DNA from 2 places in the Blautia ammoniilytica genome. Region 2 is predicted to be linked to the other one. Evidence: riboswitches for the same ligand, from Rfam matches in the RefSeq annotation. Region 2 holds a riboswitch; the other holds the start of a gene.
What was found. A riboswitch is a leader RNA that binds a small molecule or an ion and turns the genes downstream of it on or off. The one in region 2 is predicted to bind cobalamin.

Region 1 (7,993 bases), on a different contig from region 2:
TCCGCATTTGAAAAGATTGTCCAGAAATTCATGGTGTTTTTTAACGTAGGTAAAATAATGGGTCAGATTGGATGCATCATAGTAATTTCCCTTAATGGGAAGGGCTTGGATATCTTTATCATAGAAGATCAGGGCATCCTCCAGGTAGGCTTCAAAAATATCTTCCTTGGAAGAGTAATTCCGGTAATAGGTCATTCTGGAAACACCAGCTTTCTTGGTAAGTTCGGAAACCGTGATGGAAGAAAAACTCTTTTCTTTCAGAAGTTGACTAAGGGCAGCTGCAATACACTTCCGCGCTAATAAGTTGGATGGGTTCTTTTTATGGATGTTCATGAACAAATCTCCTTACATTGTCACAGTTTGAAAAAAAGAATTGAATCTTTATTTGGAAAGTGTTACAATTCGTCACATGTGATTATTGTAATCAAAAGCCAGCACCGAAGGTGTTTTGGAATGCATTTTCCTGATAGATAATTGCAAGGTACTGAACAGTTAGGATTATTTTGATTATATCGAAAGCAGGAAAATTTGCAAGATGTTAGATGAGAAGTTAAACCTATGATAACTTACTCCTTAGAGAAGAGTAATCTTCCTGGTGGAGAGAGCAGAAGGGTTTTGGAAGGGAGCTTAAGGTATGAAAACTGCCGTAATGACAGACAGTAACAGCGGTATCACTAAAGAAGAAGCAGACAGGCTGGGGATATTTTTACTTCCTATGCCGGTGATCATTAACGAACAAACATATTATGAAGGAATCAATCTGGAGCAACGCTTTTTTTATGAAAGTCTTATAGAAGGTCATGATGTATCTACATCCCAGCCTTCCCCTGGTGATGTGATGGATATGTGGAAGCAAATCCTGTCTAAGGGTTATGATGAGATCATCCATATTCCCATGTCCAGTGGTTTAAGCAGTTCCTGTGCTACTGCCATTGGACTTGCAGAGGATTTCCAGGGAAAGGTACAGGTAGCAGATAACCATCGTATTTCTGTTACTATGCGTATTGCTGTAATGGAAGCACTGCATATGGCAAACGAGGGCAGATCTGCCAGAGAGATCCGTGAGGATCTGGAAAAAAGAGCCTATGATTCCAGCATTTTTCTTGCAGTTGATGATCTGAAATATCTGAAAAAGGGAGGCAGGATCACGCCTGCAGCTGCCGCTCTTGGTACTGTGTTTCATATCAAGCCGGTACTTACGATCCAGGGAGAGAAGCTGGATGCTTTTGCCAAAACACGAGGCATGAAGAAGGCAAAAGCCATCATGCTGAAGGCACTGAAAGAGGATCTGGAAAAACGTTTTCCAGGGATCGATTCTAAATATGTAAGGATCGGGGCAGCAGGGTCAGGTCTGAGTCTGGAAGAGTCCAGAGAATGGCAGGCTATGCTCCAGGAGATGTTCCCTGAGGTACAGGTTTATTACGATCATTTGTCCTTCAGTGTAGGTAGCCACACCGGCCCGGGAGTATACGGTATGGGATTCAGCATTGTACAGGATCCATCCATTAGTTAAAATGTGCACAGTACGGAACAATCCGTGTAATTACTTACATTTTTAAATGACCGTAAATTTATATATAAAATTTGGTTTTATGACTTGATTTTTGGTTAGAAGTTGCTATCATATGATATGAATATATATGTTTTCAGTGCCTACGCAGATTAACTGTGAAGGGTAAAAGAGAATCAGGTGGAAATCCTGAGCGATCCGGTCACTGTAAGCAGGGAGCAATGCCAGTAAATCCATTGGACGACAGTCTGAGAAGGGGGCAAAGCGATGAACTGTAAGCCAGGAAACCTGCTGGAAATATCCGATGAAAAACTTCCGATGAAAGCACTTTCACTCAAATAATCAGATCAAAAGGTGGCAGGGGGATTTTTATGCGCCCTGGTACAAGTATTTTTGTATTGCAATAAATCCCCTATTGCAGCTTAAATACCACAGAGAAAGATTAAGGATTGAAGGAAGTCTGTTTTCAAATGAAAGCAGGCTTTTTTGTGTGTAAGAGGAGATTACTTTGTAATGTTCCTATTTCACTAAAATTCCACGCAAAGCACAGAAACGTGTATATCCGATGTAAGCGGACTCCTGCCTCTACAAGCAGCGAGTACCTAATTTTATCAAAGGAGGAAGTAGCAATGAGGAAAAAGTCAAATGCTCTTTTAGCACTTTTGCTAACAGGAGCAATGACCGTAACATCTGTATCTCCTGCATTTGCAGCAGAGGATTTTTCAGCAGATGCAGAGGTACAGGCTGTTCAGGATGTGACCGAGGAGGAATCTGACGCTGATGTATCCGATGTGCAGGACCAGGCTGATCTGGGAGAAGCAGAGGATGTGGAGGATGTATTTACCAGCGGTGAATAACCTTCTGATCCGGATACCGGGGATGCGTCTTTCGAGTTGACAGATGGTAATACAGAGGAATATGTACAGGATGACCTTCTGCTGGCTGCCAGTTCTGCAGAAAAATATCAGGACGGAACCTATACTCCAGAATCCTTTACTTTCCAAGGCGGTTCAGGAAAAGTTACGATTACCTGCCCGAAGGTGACCATTACAAGAGGAAAAGTAACTGCAACAGTGGTTTTTTCCAGCAGCAGCTATAATAAACTGGTTGTAGATGGAGATGAGTATCTGCCGGTTTCAGGTACAGAATATACAGGATCTGTTTTTCAGGTTCCTGCTGTTCTCAACCAGGATATGGAGATCACAGGAACTACTGTGGCAATGACAGCTGCTCATGATATTACTTATACCATTCATATTAAGCTGAATGTGCCTATGGTAACGCCAGCTCCGGACAGACTGGAGGATGGTACCTACCAGGCAGCTGTAAAGGCAGATAGCGGATTTCCGGCAGAAGCCTGCACCCTGCTTGTAAAGGATGGAGAGATTGATGCAGTTGTCACACTGAAAAACGGGGATTATGACAGACTGTATGTGGGGGATGCACTGGATGCAGTCAATGAAAAGGATGATAAGCTGATCGCTTACAGACCATCGGAGGATGGTACAAAGCATATTTTCTGGCCGTTGGCTGTAGATAAGCTGGATACCTTATTCCAGGTGGCAGCCCGAAAAACAGATAAAACCTGGACAGACCATTATGTGAAGATCCTTTCTTCTTCAGTAACCAAGGTAAGCGATGAAGTTCAGGCACCGAATCAGGCTGCTGAGGCTGCAAAATTCCTTTACAGGAATTATGTGGATGATGTGATTTCCACAACAGACGGTGTTACAAAAGACGGAAGCACCTATCATGTTGCATATTACAACAGCTACAAGAGTGCTGTTTCTGGCATCAGCCTGAAAAGACCAAGTGTAAAAGAGTATAAGAGCGGATGGTTCTTCTCAGACTGGAGCATTTTTAAGTCTACTGTTAAACAGCAGCCTGCAAAATCCCAGACGTATAGTCTGGATACATCAAAGAGAACCCAGGAGCAGCAGGTAACTGCCACACTGAAGCTGTATGATCCTTCAGTGGAGGATGCAGCCATTAATGATAACAGTGCACATCCTCTGGCTGAGTACAAATACGAGCTTGTGCTTGCAGCAAAACCAGATACCTGTCAGGTGACTTTCCGCGCAGTAAACAGTAAGACTGGTGAGGTGATTCCGGAAGCACAGATCACAGTCACAAACAATACCACAAAGGAAGAAGTGACAGGTACAGAAGGCATCTATCAGCTGAAATCCGGACAGAAATATACTGTTCAGGCACAAAGCGAAGGGTATATTGCAGAAGGCACAAAGGGGGATGCTGTTGCAAAGCAGACTTCCTTTACTGCTGCCTTTGATGAAACTGTTGATCTTTCCCTGACTGCAGAGGCGAACAGCAGGCATAAGGTTACCTTTAAGATTGTAGATGCAGAAGGCAAGAAAGTTCCGGAGGCAGTGCTTACCGTAACAGGTGAAACTCCTGCTGAGGATGGAAGCTATACCTTATGGGATAACTATACTTATTTTTATAGAGTAACTGCAGAAGGCTATCAGGTGGTAAGATCAAAATTCATCAAGCCTTTGGAAGATCAGGAGGTTGTTGTAACCCTTACAGCATTGAAAAATTACCAGGCTTCGATTAAGATCCGGGCAAAATCCGGACATTTGGAAGTTGTGAATCCAAAGGTTCTGTCTGTTACTTATAAGAAAAACGGAGAAACATTTACTGTGGAGCCATCAGAGGATGGTACCTACCCGATGGTGGAAACAGTGGCATATACTTATACATTTGCCGCTGATAACTATCAGAGTGCAACCGCAAACTGGACTGCAACCGGAACAGAAGGCCCAGTGGAACTGGAAGGTGTGTTAAGCAAGGAAACTGCAAAAGCCCTTCTTGAGGATGCCATTGCAACTGCAAAGGAGCTTTCTGATGAAATGACAGAAGGGGATGGTGCCGGACAGTGGGCAGCAGGAAGTAAAGAAACACTGGATGAAGCTATTCAAGCGGCTGAAGAAGTATATACAAAGGAAGATGCAGCAGACGATGATTATGAAAATGCAAAGGATGCTCTTCAGTCGGTTGTATCAGGCCTTAGCCAGAATGAAAATGCAGAGAGCATAAATATTACAGTTTTTGTAAATAAGAATCCAGGGGAAGCACCTGTAAAAATGGCTATGAACGTAACAGCTGATGATGCTGCTAAGGTGACGCCTACCGACTCCAAAAAAAAAGACAATTACAACAAGTCAAGTGACATGGAAAAGCGTGCAACCGTGATTGACGCACTGGTAGATCTGCATAAGGAACTGTTCGGAGAGGAATATATTGCAAATCCAACCCAATATCTGATGTGCGGAAGAAGAGGCGCCGGTACAGGCTTCCTTCTTGGCCAGAAGAGCTTCAAAAACTTTGTTGGATTCCGTGTAAATGGAAAATATGTGGAAAGTGATCCAAGAATGTGCAGGCTGAAAGAAGGAGATGTGCTTTCCGTTTTTTCAGCAACAACGGTGGCAAATCCGGCATACCTGCAGTTTGAACAGCAGGAGACCACGGTAAACCAGAATGAGGAATTTACTCTTACTCTTACCGGCGATTCCTATTACATGGATGAAGATATCAACAGAACAGTAGGTAAGAATGAATTTACACCTGCAGAAGGGTATGATATCACACTTGCAAATGCTGAAACAGGCGAAGAAGTAACAGGTGAAGCAAAAACAGATGCACAGGGTAAGGTAAGCTTTAAGATCGGTACACCTGGTACCTATGTGGTAAAAACAGTTACAAATGAAAATGTGGAAAGCATTGTACTGCCTTATGCACAGATCCAGGTTAAGGAAAAAGCACCGGTAATTCTGGAAAATGGTACCTACCTTGTAAAGGTGATCAATAACAACAAAATGTTTAATGTGATCAATAATAGCTGTGTCCTTAAAGTGGAAAACGGAAAGATGACAGCAGAGATTTCTCTTCACGGAAAAGGCTATGATTACATGTATGCAGGAATAAAAGAGGAGGCAGCGGCAGCTGGTGAGGCTGCATGGTCCCACTATTATGAAAAAGAAATTGCAGTGAATAACGGAGATAAGGTTGAAATGGGACCATGGTATACCTATTCTCTGGCTGTTTCAGCACTGGATCAGGAAATTGCTTTTTCTGTTCGTAATATCAGGGATGGTGTTTGGTTTGACCGTAGACTTACTTTCCTTACAGAAGGTATCCAGAAAATCAATACCCCACAGCCTACCCCAACTGTAACACCGACTCCAACGGTAGAGCCTACTGCTGCGCCACAGCCTACTGCAGTACCGCAGCCAACAGAGGCACCAAAGTCTGTAACTGTAGCAGCCAAGAAACTGACGGTCAATACATCCACCATGTATCTGAAAGTCAAGAAATCAGATACCATTGGCGTGATCGTTGCACCATCCAATACAACGGATAAGGTAACATATAAGTCTTCCAAAAAATCTGTTGCAACTGTTGATAAAAACGGAAAAGTAACCGCTAAAAAAGCAGGAAAAGCTGTGATCACAGTAAAAGCAGGAAAGCTTACCAAGAAGGTTACGGTTGTTGTTGGAAAATGTGCAAAGAAAGTTACAAAGCTGAAATTTGCAAAGAAATCAATGACTTTGAAAAAGGGCAGTATGCAGTTCCTGAAGGTAACTGTGAAACCAAAGAAAGCCACTACAAATCTGAAATGGAAGTCTTCTAATACCAAGGTTGTTACTGTTGATAAGAATGGAAAAGTAACTGCTAAAAAAGCAGGAACTGCCTGGATCACAGTCCGTGGCAATGGGAAGAAAGCATCTATTAAGATCAAAGTAAAATCAAAATAAAAGATCAAAGAAATCATCTGAAATAGTAAAAATCCCTGGAGCCGGATATATCCTATCGGTTCCAGGGTTTTTTGCATTCTAAAACATATTGCTGAGGAAGATCTCCACACCTATGGCGATCAGGATGATGCCGCCAAGTATCTCTGCTTTTCCGGCAAGCTTTGTACCGAATTTCTTACCAAGCTTCAGACCGCCCATACAGATCATGAATGTGACGGCAGCAATGATCAGGGAACAGACCAGTGCCATGACCCATCCATAATCGGAAATGGTAAAGCCAACAGAAAGTGCATCAATGGAAGTAGCTACACCTTGAACCAGCAAAGCCTTAAGGCCAACTCCGGTATGGGGATGCTCAGAATCATCTGGCCGTATACCACTGATCAGAAGCTGCCCTCCAATGATCACCAGAAGGATCAAAGCGATCCAGGGAATAAATTTACGGAAAGACTGGAAGTAATTGGCAATTGTGTGTACGCAGATCCATCCGGTCATAGGCATCAGGGCCTGAAAGCCTGCGAATACACCGGCTATGGTAAGCATTTTACCAGCTTTCATGTCCGGTTCTGCCAGACCATTGGCAAGGGAAACAGAAAAGGCATCCATGGCCAGTCCGACTCCCAGCAGTACGCTGTTAAAAACAAATAGTAAATTCCATTCCATATCAGTATCTCCTTTGTTTAATGATAGATTTATCCATAAAAAATCCCATATACAGTGCAAAAGTTGTATATGGGCAAAATAACACTCCCTCACAGGAATTAATTGTATCCATACCATAGCAAAAAAGATGAGAGCTGTCAATTATTTTTATCAATAAAGGACACGCCACGATATGAGCATAAAAATGGGATGTTAATCCCGCAATATGCGAATAGAGGGAAGGATTGTGGGAGTGCAAAGCACGGAACAATCCGTGTAATCATGATTTTGGCAAAAGAAGAAATGGATGTAGTTGACAAATGGTTTGATGGGACTTACACTAAAAACTGCAAATGATAAAAATTATCAAGTATGAAAAGAGGAAATGCAATATGACATTAAAGGACTTACCTATTGGAAAAACAGCTACTGTACAGTCCGTAGGAGGAGACGGGGTTTTACGACAGCATTTTCTGGATATGGGACTGATACCACAGGCTGACGTTACCATGGTGAAATATGCTCCCATGGGAGACCCTGTAGAACTAAGGATACATAGCTATGAATTAACCTTGCGCCTGGCAGATGCACAGAAGATCATTGTGGAAAATGTACGGGATGCAAAAGCTGCACCGCCTAATAAAAGAAAGGAAGCGATTCCGCACCCCGGACTTGGAGAAGGGGGAAAGTTCCACAGCAAAAAAGAAGAAACACCGCTTCCTGAAGGGGAGAAGCTGACCTTTGCCCTTGTGGGAAACCAGAACTGCGGAAAAACAACTTTATTTAATCAGCTGACAGGTTCTAATCAGCATGTGGGCAATTTCCCAGGGGTGACAGTTGACCGTAAGGATGGCGTGATCCGGGGAAATGAGAATACGCTTGTGACGGATCTTCCGGGAATTTATTCTATGTCACCTTATTCCAGTGAAGAGATCGTAACAAGAAATTTTGTGTTGGATGAGCATCCAAAAGGAATCATCAATATCGTAGATGCAACCAACATAGAGCGAAATCTTTATCTTACCATGCAGCTGATGGAGTTAAATATTCCTATGGTGCTTGCACT
Region 2 (7,993 bases):
ATTATTGGAAGAGCCATATAAAAAATATCTGCCCTACATGGTCTGTGTATACGAAGGGGGAATGATGGCCTATCCACTATATACCAGTTTGTGCGGCAGTGAACATCTTTCCCAGATTGCTGTATTGGATATTGCAGGACTGCTGTTTGGCTTCAGTGTATATATGGGAATGCTGGGACAGACTGAAAATGGAGGAAAGATTAGTGCAAAGGCACTGTTTTTCAGTGCAGTAAAAACTCCTGCATTTGTAGCCAGCGTTTTGGGAATTGCAGCCGGATTAACCGGGATCATTTCAAGGCTTGTTGAAAGCTTTTTTGGAGGTGTTTATCTTAGCGTTGAAAATATTCTTACCACTTCTGTAACTTCCATGATCCTTCTTGTGGTAGGGTACAGTATGGAGCTGACCCGAGAACTGATCAGACCATGTATAAAGACAATTGTACTTCGCGTTTGCGTCCAGGCGGTGATGATGGCAGGGGTTCTTCTTGCTGTCCATTTTCTTATAGGAAGTTCACAGCTTATGGATCTGGCCATCATTCTGTATATGTCTGCACCAGCTACTTTCAGTATGCAGACATTCCTGAATAAAAAAGAAAGCAGTGCATATGTATCTACTACAAATTCCTTGTACTGTATTGTGTCAATTCTGGTATATATGGTGCTGGCGTTGATTATTTATTAGGATTACCGCTGTATCAGGGAAGAAAAAGATCACAGCAGTGGGATGGTTCAAAATGCGTCAGCAATGCTTGCAAGGACGGGACTTGTGGGTGATATATTAGATATTGATATAGCCGAAAAATAGCGAAAGAAATAGGATATTCATGGGACAGCAGCTGCCACCTATGAAAAAATAACAGGCATATATAACAGATTGGAATGCTTTCTTATCCCCTGGGGTGGGTTGTTGGCACTTTAATGTGGTGCTACAATATAGCCGATTAAGAGGCGCGCACCAAATAAAATAAAGTTTTCACAGGGAAAGGAAGTATATTATGCATATACCTGAGAACTATTTAAGCCCATCAACCTGTGCAGTTATGGCAGCAGCCATGGTTCCTGCATGGGGGTATTCAATCAACAAAGTAAGAAAGGAAATACCAAAGGAAAAAATGCCGCTTCTTGGTATTGGCGCTGCTTTTTCATTCCTTGGAATGATGTTTAATGTACCACTTCCGGGAGGTACTACAGGGCATGCAGTAGGAGGAACGCTTATTGCAATTCTCACAGGAAGTCCGTCAGCAGGATGTATATCAGTATCTATTGCGTTGCTGATACAGGCATTGCTTTTTGGTGATGGAGGGATTCTCGCATTTGGAGCGAATTGCTTTAATATGGCTTTTGTACTGCCTTATCTGGGATATTTCCTGTATAAATTGCTTCTGAAAAAGACAGGAAAGCGTAAACTTAGTGCTGCAATCGGCTCCTATGTGGGGATCAACGCAGCTGCTTTTTGCGCAGCTGTTGAATTTGGAATACAGCCTTTGTTATTTAAAGATGCGGCGGGACAGGCGCTTTATTGTCCATATCCTCTAAGTGTGTCTATACCGGCGATGATGATCGGACATATCACTTTATTTGGTCTGGCAGAGATTGTGCTGACAGTAGTAGTGTTGGCATTTGTAGAAAAAGTATCTCCTTCCGCATTGGATGCAGTTCCGGATAAGACTTCTTTTAAACCGTTGTACGCATTGACCGCAGTGCTTATCGTACTGACACCGATTGGTCTTCTTGCCACAGGTACAGCCTGGGGCGAATGGGGTGTTGATGAAATGGCAACGCTTGTCAGTGGAGGTGTAAAGCTTGGGTATACACCATCAGGAATGAAAAGTGGATTTGAGCTTTCGACCTTGTTCCCGGATTATTCGATGGCCGGTATGCCGGAATGGACAGGATATATACTTTCTGCTGTTGTAGGCGTGGCAATACTGGTGATCTTTTTTAAGATCGTTTCTTCTCTTATGAAGGACAAGGTTGATTTCAAAAAGAAAGCGGCATAAGAATGGATAATGACAGAACAGAGATAACAGAGATTCCGGCGTGGATGTGTGGGCAGGAAGAGTACATCCCTGCAAATGACAGAGAATCCTTTCTGATCAAAAGCACGAAATCTGTATTGTCTGTACTTGCAAAATTTAGATTTAATGAAGGGAAGGACAGCAGATTTTCTGCTGCTCCTTCTCTTAAATTGTTTTATACGATATTCTTTATAATTCTGACAGCTTCAGCACGAAATTATCTGTTTGTATTGATCATGTGTGCTGCAGTGACTGTTCGTCTGGCTTTTTTTTCAGCTGCAGCCATCAGACAGATCTTAAATGGAACAGCAGGAGCAGTTCTGATTTCGATACTTCTTCTTTTGCCTGCTGTATTTATGGGAAATCCACAAGCTCTGGCAAATATAACAGCGAGAGTATATGTATCGGTAACATTGGTGGGGATATTGTCATCAGGCACATCGTGGAATAAACTGACAGGCAGCATGAGAAGCTTTAGAATACCGACGATATTCATTTTTACCCTGGATATAACATTGAAATATATTTCTGTTCTGGGAGAGATATGTATGGATGTTCTGCGGTCAGTCTGCTTGAGATCTGTAGGTAAAAATCCGGATAAGGCAAGAGCTTTTTCGGGTGTGCTTGGAATTACATTTCTTAAAGCAAGTGAAATGGAAGAAGAAATGTATGCAGCTATGTGCTGTCGGGGATTTACGGGCGAGTATGAAATAAGACATAAGCAGAAATACAGTCTGATCGATCTGATGTATATTTTGGTAATGGTGGGATGTGCAGCTTTGTATATATACCTTAGCTGAGAAGAACTTTAAAGTGAATCTGGCAGATCGGCATTTACTGTGAGCGGATAGAATAGTACAAAATATCTGCGAGAGTATTTTGGAGTTAAATTGAGAGGAGATAGACATGATTGATCTGGAAAAAGTGTGTTTTGCATATGAGAATGAAATAGCCCTTAGATATATTGACCTTCATATTGAAAAAGGAGATTCTGTAATTGTTCAGGGACCAAACGGATGTGGAAAATCTACTCTTATCAAGCTGTTGAATGGGATCATTTTTCCTTCGGAGGGAGAGTATCTTTATAAGGGACATGCAATTACAGAGAAAGCACTGAAGGACAGAAAGTTTGCAAAATGGTTTCATCAGCAGATGGGATATGTGTTTCAAAATGCGGATACCCAATTATTTTGTGGAAGTGTAGAAGAAGAGATTGCATTTGGACCAGTCCAGATGGGACTGTCAGAAGCAGAAGTTCATGAGCGCACAGAAGATTGTCTGAAGTTATTTGGAATAGAGAAATTAAGAGAAAGACCGCCTTATCATCTGAGTGGGGGAGAAAAACGTAAAGTCTCTCTTGCATGTATTATTTCTTTGAATCCTGAGGTGCTGATTCTGGATGAACCTTTGGCAGGATTGGATGAAAAGACCCAGGACATGTTGATAGAGTTTCTACAGAACTTTCATAAGGCTGGAAAGACATTGATCACAATTACACATAACCGGCAGCTGGCTGAACTTTTGGGAACCAGGTTTGCACTTATGAATGAAGACCATGAGCTAAATATGATATAAAAAAGTACTTCCGGTGGAATCGGAAGTACTTTTTTATGGGTTGAATTAAATGTGCATCAATATGCGGAGGTAATCATACAGGACACCATTGGAGAACACCTTCTGGAAGTATGTAAGGCAGCCAGAAAACGGAAGTAATAGCAGAGGAAACCAGGAAGAAACCTGATTTTGTATTGGGAAAAAATAGTCGTATATTGAAACTTTATGTACAGCTTCAAAATATCCTGATTTCAGAAAGTTAAAGAAATCTTATTGACACAGCCGTACGGCTAATAATATACTTAAAACAAGTATTTTTGCCGTACGGCATAGTAAGGAGATGGACTATGAAAATTACAGACTCAAAATCATTAGGTCAAGCGATTCGTGAAAGAAGAAAAGAATTAAATTATACACAATCATATTTATCTGATTTCACAGGTCTTTCTGTTACTTTTATTTCTGATTTGGAACGCGGAAAACCTACAGCTGAAATTGAAAAAACAATCCGGCTAATTAATATTTTAGGATTAGACTTATTAGTAGAGCAACGAGGATAAAATGATGAGAACATTAGCAGTTTATCTCAGTCGAGAAGACTCCCACCTCTTTCAGGTGGTGAGTAACAGCTCGACTTGAAATTGAAATCAAAGGCGAAAATGAATTTGTTGGAGAAATTGTAGGAAATATCAAGTAATAAAGTAATTAATGGCTTGCCGGTTCCGTGCAGACTTCATCAAGAAGATTTTGCACAAGCACTCAGGGTTGCATCAGTGGATAAATATGAGAAAAATCAATCCAGATATTCTACTTTGAAGCCGGATTCCCGGCAATACTGGTCTGCCTTGGAATTGCGATAACACCGGATAGTGGAAGAACGGTTTATGATCCAGTCTCCTATAAATTCAGGATCATGCCGGATTTCCAGGTATTTCAGCCGGTTGCAGCCATGGAATACCCATTTTCCAATGTGGCGTACATTCTGGGGAAGACGTACATGTTCCAGGTTATTGCATTTGAAAAAAGCACTGTTATCCAGGATTTCCAGGGAATCCGGAAGCTCCAAGGAAGCAAAATTGCAGAAATAAAAAGCCTGTTCACCGATCCGTTTCAGATTTTGGGGAAAAGATATGGTCTGCAGGGAGCGGCACCGGTAGAAAGCACGGTCATCAATATTGGTTACACTGTCCGGTAATACCAGGGATGACAATGATTTGCATTCCCAAAAGGTGTTTTTGCGGATTGTCCGGATCTGGCTGTCAGGATGAAAATATACAGTGTGCAGTTTACGGCTTTCCAGGAAAAGCCCTTGTGGAAGATCATCCAGGGATCCTGGTATATTGGCCTGCAAAAGAGAATCACATTTGGAAAATGCGCCTGGTCCGATCTGTGTGACCTGGTCAGGCAAGGTGATTTCCTGAAGGGAATTACATCCAAGAAAGGCTCTGGCACCGATCCTGTGGAGTGATTTTGGAAATTGAATAGTACGGATGATGGCTTTTTTTTGAAAAGCTTCTGTCGCAATCCCGTAAATATGATCCGGAATGCGTGTGTTTTGAGAAAGATAACGACAGACATTGTTTCTGGTAATAATACGATGATTGGCAGATGTTGTACTGTAATACATAAAAAAACTCCTTTGCAAGATGAAAAAAGGCTTCTTCCGCAACGAAGTCATAATAGATCAATAGACATTTACCGGATATATAGGGCATGCCTGGATTACCGCCGCAGAAGAAAGGTCAGAGAGAATGGTACACAAATAAAACCACCTCTCCATATCCCCATTGCGTGTAGGTAATGGCAGGAGCTTTAAGCAGGTATTCTGACTTACGCAGTAACGTCACTGTCCGCCTTCTCACAGAAAATCTGCAATGGATATGAGCAGTAACTGCACGTATACAGCAGCACGACTGTCCAGGATTCTCACCTGATTCCCTCTTGGCTGTATACCTGGTATCAGACATACCATGGCATACAGAACTTAAAACCGGTAATTAGTTTAAGTTATTCAGTTATTTCTAATATAAGGGATAAATGAAGAAAAGGCAAGGAAAATAGAAAAATTTGTGAAAGGTTATTAAAAAAAATGTTAAAGGCTTGACAGACTGGAAAATGTACCATATAATCACAAACCAGTGGGACAAAATAGAATAGAGAAGTACAGATGTTTTGAGAATCAGTGAAATTCTGATACAGGAAGGTGCATTGCCGTAAAGTCGGCGGTCGGATATCTGTAAAATAAGGTAAATCAATTCTGCATGACGAATGACTATCAGGTAACGAAGTTTCCTCTATAAATAAGGGGAGGCTTGTTACCTGTTTTTATTTTTGCGGATAATGAGCCAAAGGCCATGTGGATAAGGAACCGAAATCTGATTTTGTCTGAATAAAAAACGAATAAAAACAAGGAGAGGAATGGAATGAGGAACAAAAAGTATGTAAAGCAGTTACTCAGTATTGTGATGATCGGTTTGTTATCCCTTAACGAGCCGATGATCGCCCTGGCAGAGTCAGAAGCGCTTCTCACATCGGAACTGCCGGCACAGGTAGTGGATGTGATAGATGCGGATGATACTGCAGGGGAAGCAACAGACTATGAAGAAGTTACTGCAGATGAGTTTGTGGATGAGCCACAGGAAGTAGCAGGATCAGAGGATGAGGAACTGTTCCAGGACGGAACAGAGGATGCCCAGACAGATCTGTATGATGGGGAAACCATGGTACAGGATGCAGATGCTTCTGAATTCCCAACAGAGATCCTGGCAGGCGATACATATAAACTGGAGAAGGATATTACTTTATCAAATGGCCAGCAGATCAAGAACCTGGCAGGAACCCTGGATGGACAGGGGCATACCATCACACTGTCAGGCAGTGCACTGGCAGTGAATGTATCCGGAACGATCCAGAACCTGGGAGTAAAGGGAAGTGTTACTGTATCTGAGGATCATAAAGGAGTAATCGCAGATACTCTTACCGGAACATTACGTAACAGCTATTCTGTTGTAGGTATTAAGGATGATGGTTTCATGTCTGAGGTAGGCGGACTGGTAGGAAAAATGACCGGAGGAACCATACAGAACTGTTACTTTGCAGGCAGTGGAGATTCTTATATGATGGTGCATGGTATTGCATCCTATAACAATTCAGCAGAATCCAAGGTCAGCAACTGTTATTTTATAAATTCTTTGGATGCGTTTGGAATAAATAAACCAGAATTACAGCAGACAAATTGTGCCAGCAAGACGGATGCAGAAATGAAGAGTGAAGGGATTGTTGCTCTTCTTAATACAGCAATTGCAGGAACCGGTTATGTGTTTGCATATGCAGAGGGCAGCTATCCGGTTCTGAAAGAGGGAGTGGCAGAGGTAAGCTGGGCAGCCCTTGACAGTGCACTGGAACAGGCAGGAGTCTTAAATAAAGAAGAGTATAAAGCAGATACCTGGAAGGCACTGGAAGATGCGGTGGCAGAAGGGAATGCATTAAAAGAACAGACAGAAGCCTCTCAGGAAGAGATCAACAGTGCTGCAGATAAGATTACAAAGGCTATCGCAGGGCTGAAAAAAGAGACAATTGTAAAGCCGGTATCCATTCCGGAAAATGCAACACCGATTGCATCTCAGGCAGATTTTGCAAAGATGGCCAATGCAAAAGGAAAATATTTTGTTTTAACACAGGACATTACCATTGACAGCGGTTATATGGCTGTTTCTGATTACATGAATTATGAGGCTTTTGCAGGTGTACTGGATGGTAAGGGCCATACCATTACATTTGAACAGGCCGGAGCTGTCTTTGCTTCCCTGACGGCAGGTGCAATCGTGCAGAATGTGAACGTAACAGGAACAATGACCGGCACTGAGGTTACAGGACCCTTTGGTAAGACTGCTTACGGGGCTTCAATCCTGAACTGCCGAAGTGACATCAGTGGAAGCAATGTGGCTGGCTTTATTGGAAAAACCGGAGCTTATATGGGAGCCACTGCTTCACAGGACTGTGCAGGCGTGATCGCAAACTGTATTGCAATCGGTGATAACGGAAAGGGTGCACTTTGCAACAGCAGCAGCAACCAGACCGGGGCGGCAGTGATTAAGAACTGCTACTGGGTAGATACTTTAGGCAGCGGTTCAGGTGCCATGTCTGAGGAGGACATGAAAACTCTGGATCTGGTTGAAAAATTAAATGCCAATAAAGGTGACAACGGAACTTCCTGGGGTCAGGGAAGTGATGGATATCCATATTTTGGAGAGAACCAGTCTTACACACCAGGAAGCTTTAAATGGCCGGAAACAGGAGAAAACAAGTATCCTATCGCATTTCAGGCTTATAACGGAACAGAGGCCGTTACATTAGAGGATGGACGCCTGGAAGTATCACCAGATGCAGTGGGTATGGCGAATGTGGCAGGAACCTTTTCT

Region 1: it holds a riboswitch for cobalamin, as region 2 does, so the genes downstream of both, OCV61_RS11530 (hypothetical protein) here and OCV61_RS03855 (leucine-rich repeat domain-containing protein) in region 2, are expected to answer to the same signal.

The regions. Positions count from the first base shown of each region.
Region 1 is NZ_JAOQJL010000022.1:30,056-38,048, forward strand. It holds gene OCV61_RS11520 (TetR/AcrR family transcriptional regulator) at 1-333, opposite strand, end outside; gene OCV61_RS11525 (DegV family protein) at 635-1,513, shown strand; cobalamin riboswitch at 1,631-1,820, shown strand; gene OCV61_RS11530 (hypothetical protein) at 2,140-2,367, shown strand; gene OCV61_RS11535 (Ig-like domain-containing protein) at 2,404-6,285, shown strand; gene OCV61_RS11540 (manganese efflux pump MntP) at 6,364-6,948, opposite strand; gene feoB (ferrous iron transport protein B) at 7,320-7,993, shown strand, end outside.
Region 2 is NZ_JAOQJL010000005.1:99,931-107,923, reverse strand. It holds gene OCV61_RS03880 (AEC family transporter) at 1-682, shown strand, start outside; gene cbiM (cobalt transporter CbiM) at 996-2,000, shown strand; gene OCV61_RS03870 (energy-coupling factor transporter transmembrane component T family protein) at 2,003-2,818, shown strand; gene OCV61_RS03865 (energy-coupling factor ABC transporter ATP-binding protein) at 2,925-3,593, shown strand; gene OCV61_RS03860 (helix-turn-helix domain-containing protein) at 3,920-4,132, shown strand; gene OCV61_RS03855 (leucine-rich repeat domain-containing protein) at 4,366-5,199, opposite strand; cobalamin riboswitch at 5,371-5,574, opposite strand; gene OCV61_RS03850 (DUF4430 domain-containing protein) at 5,996-7,993, shown strand, end outside.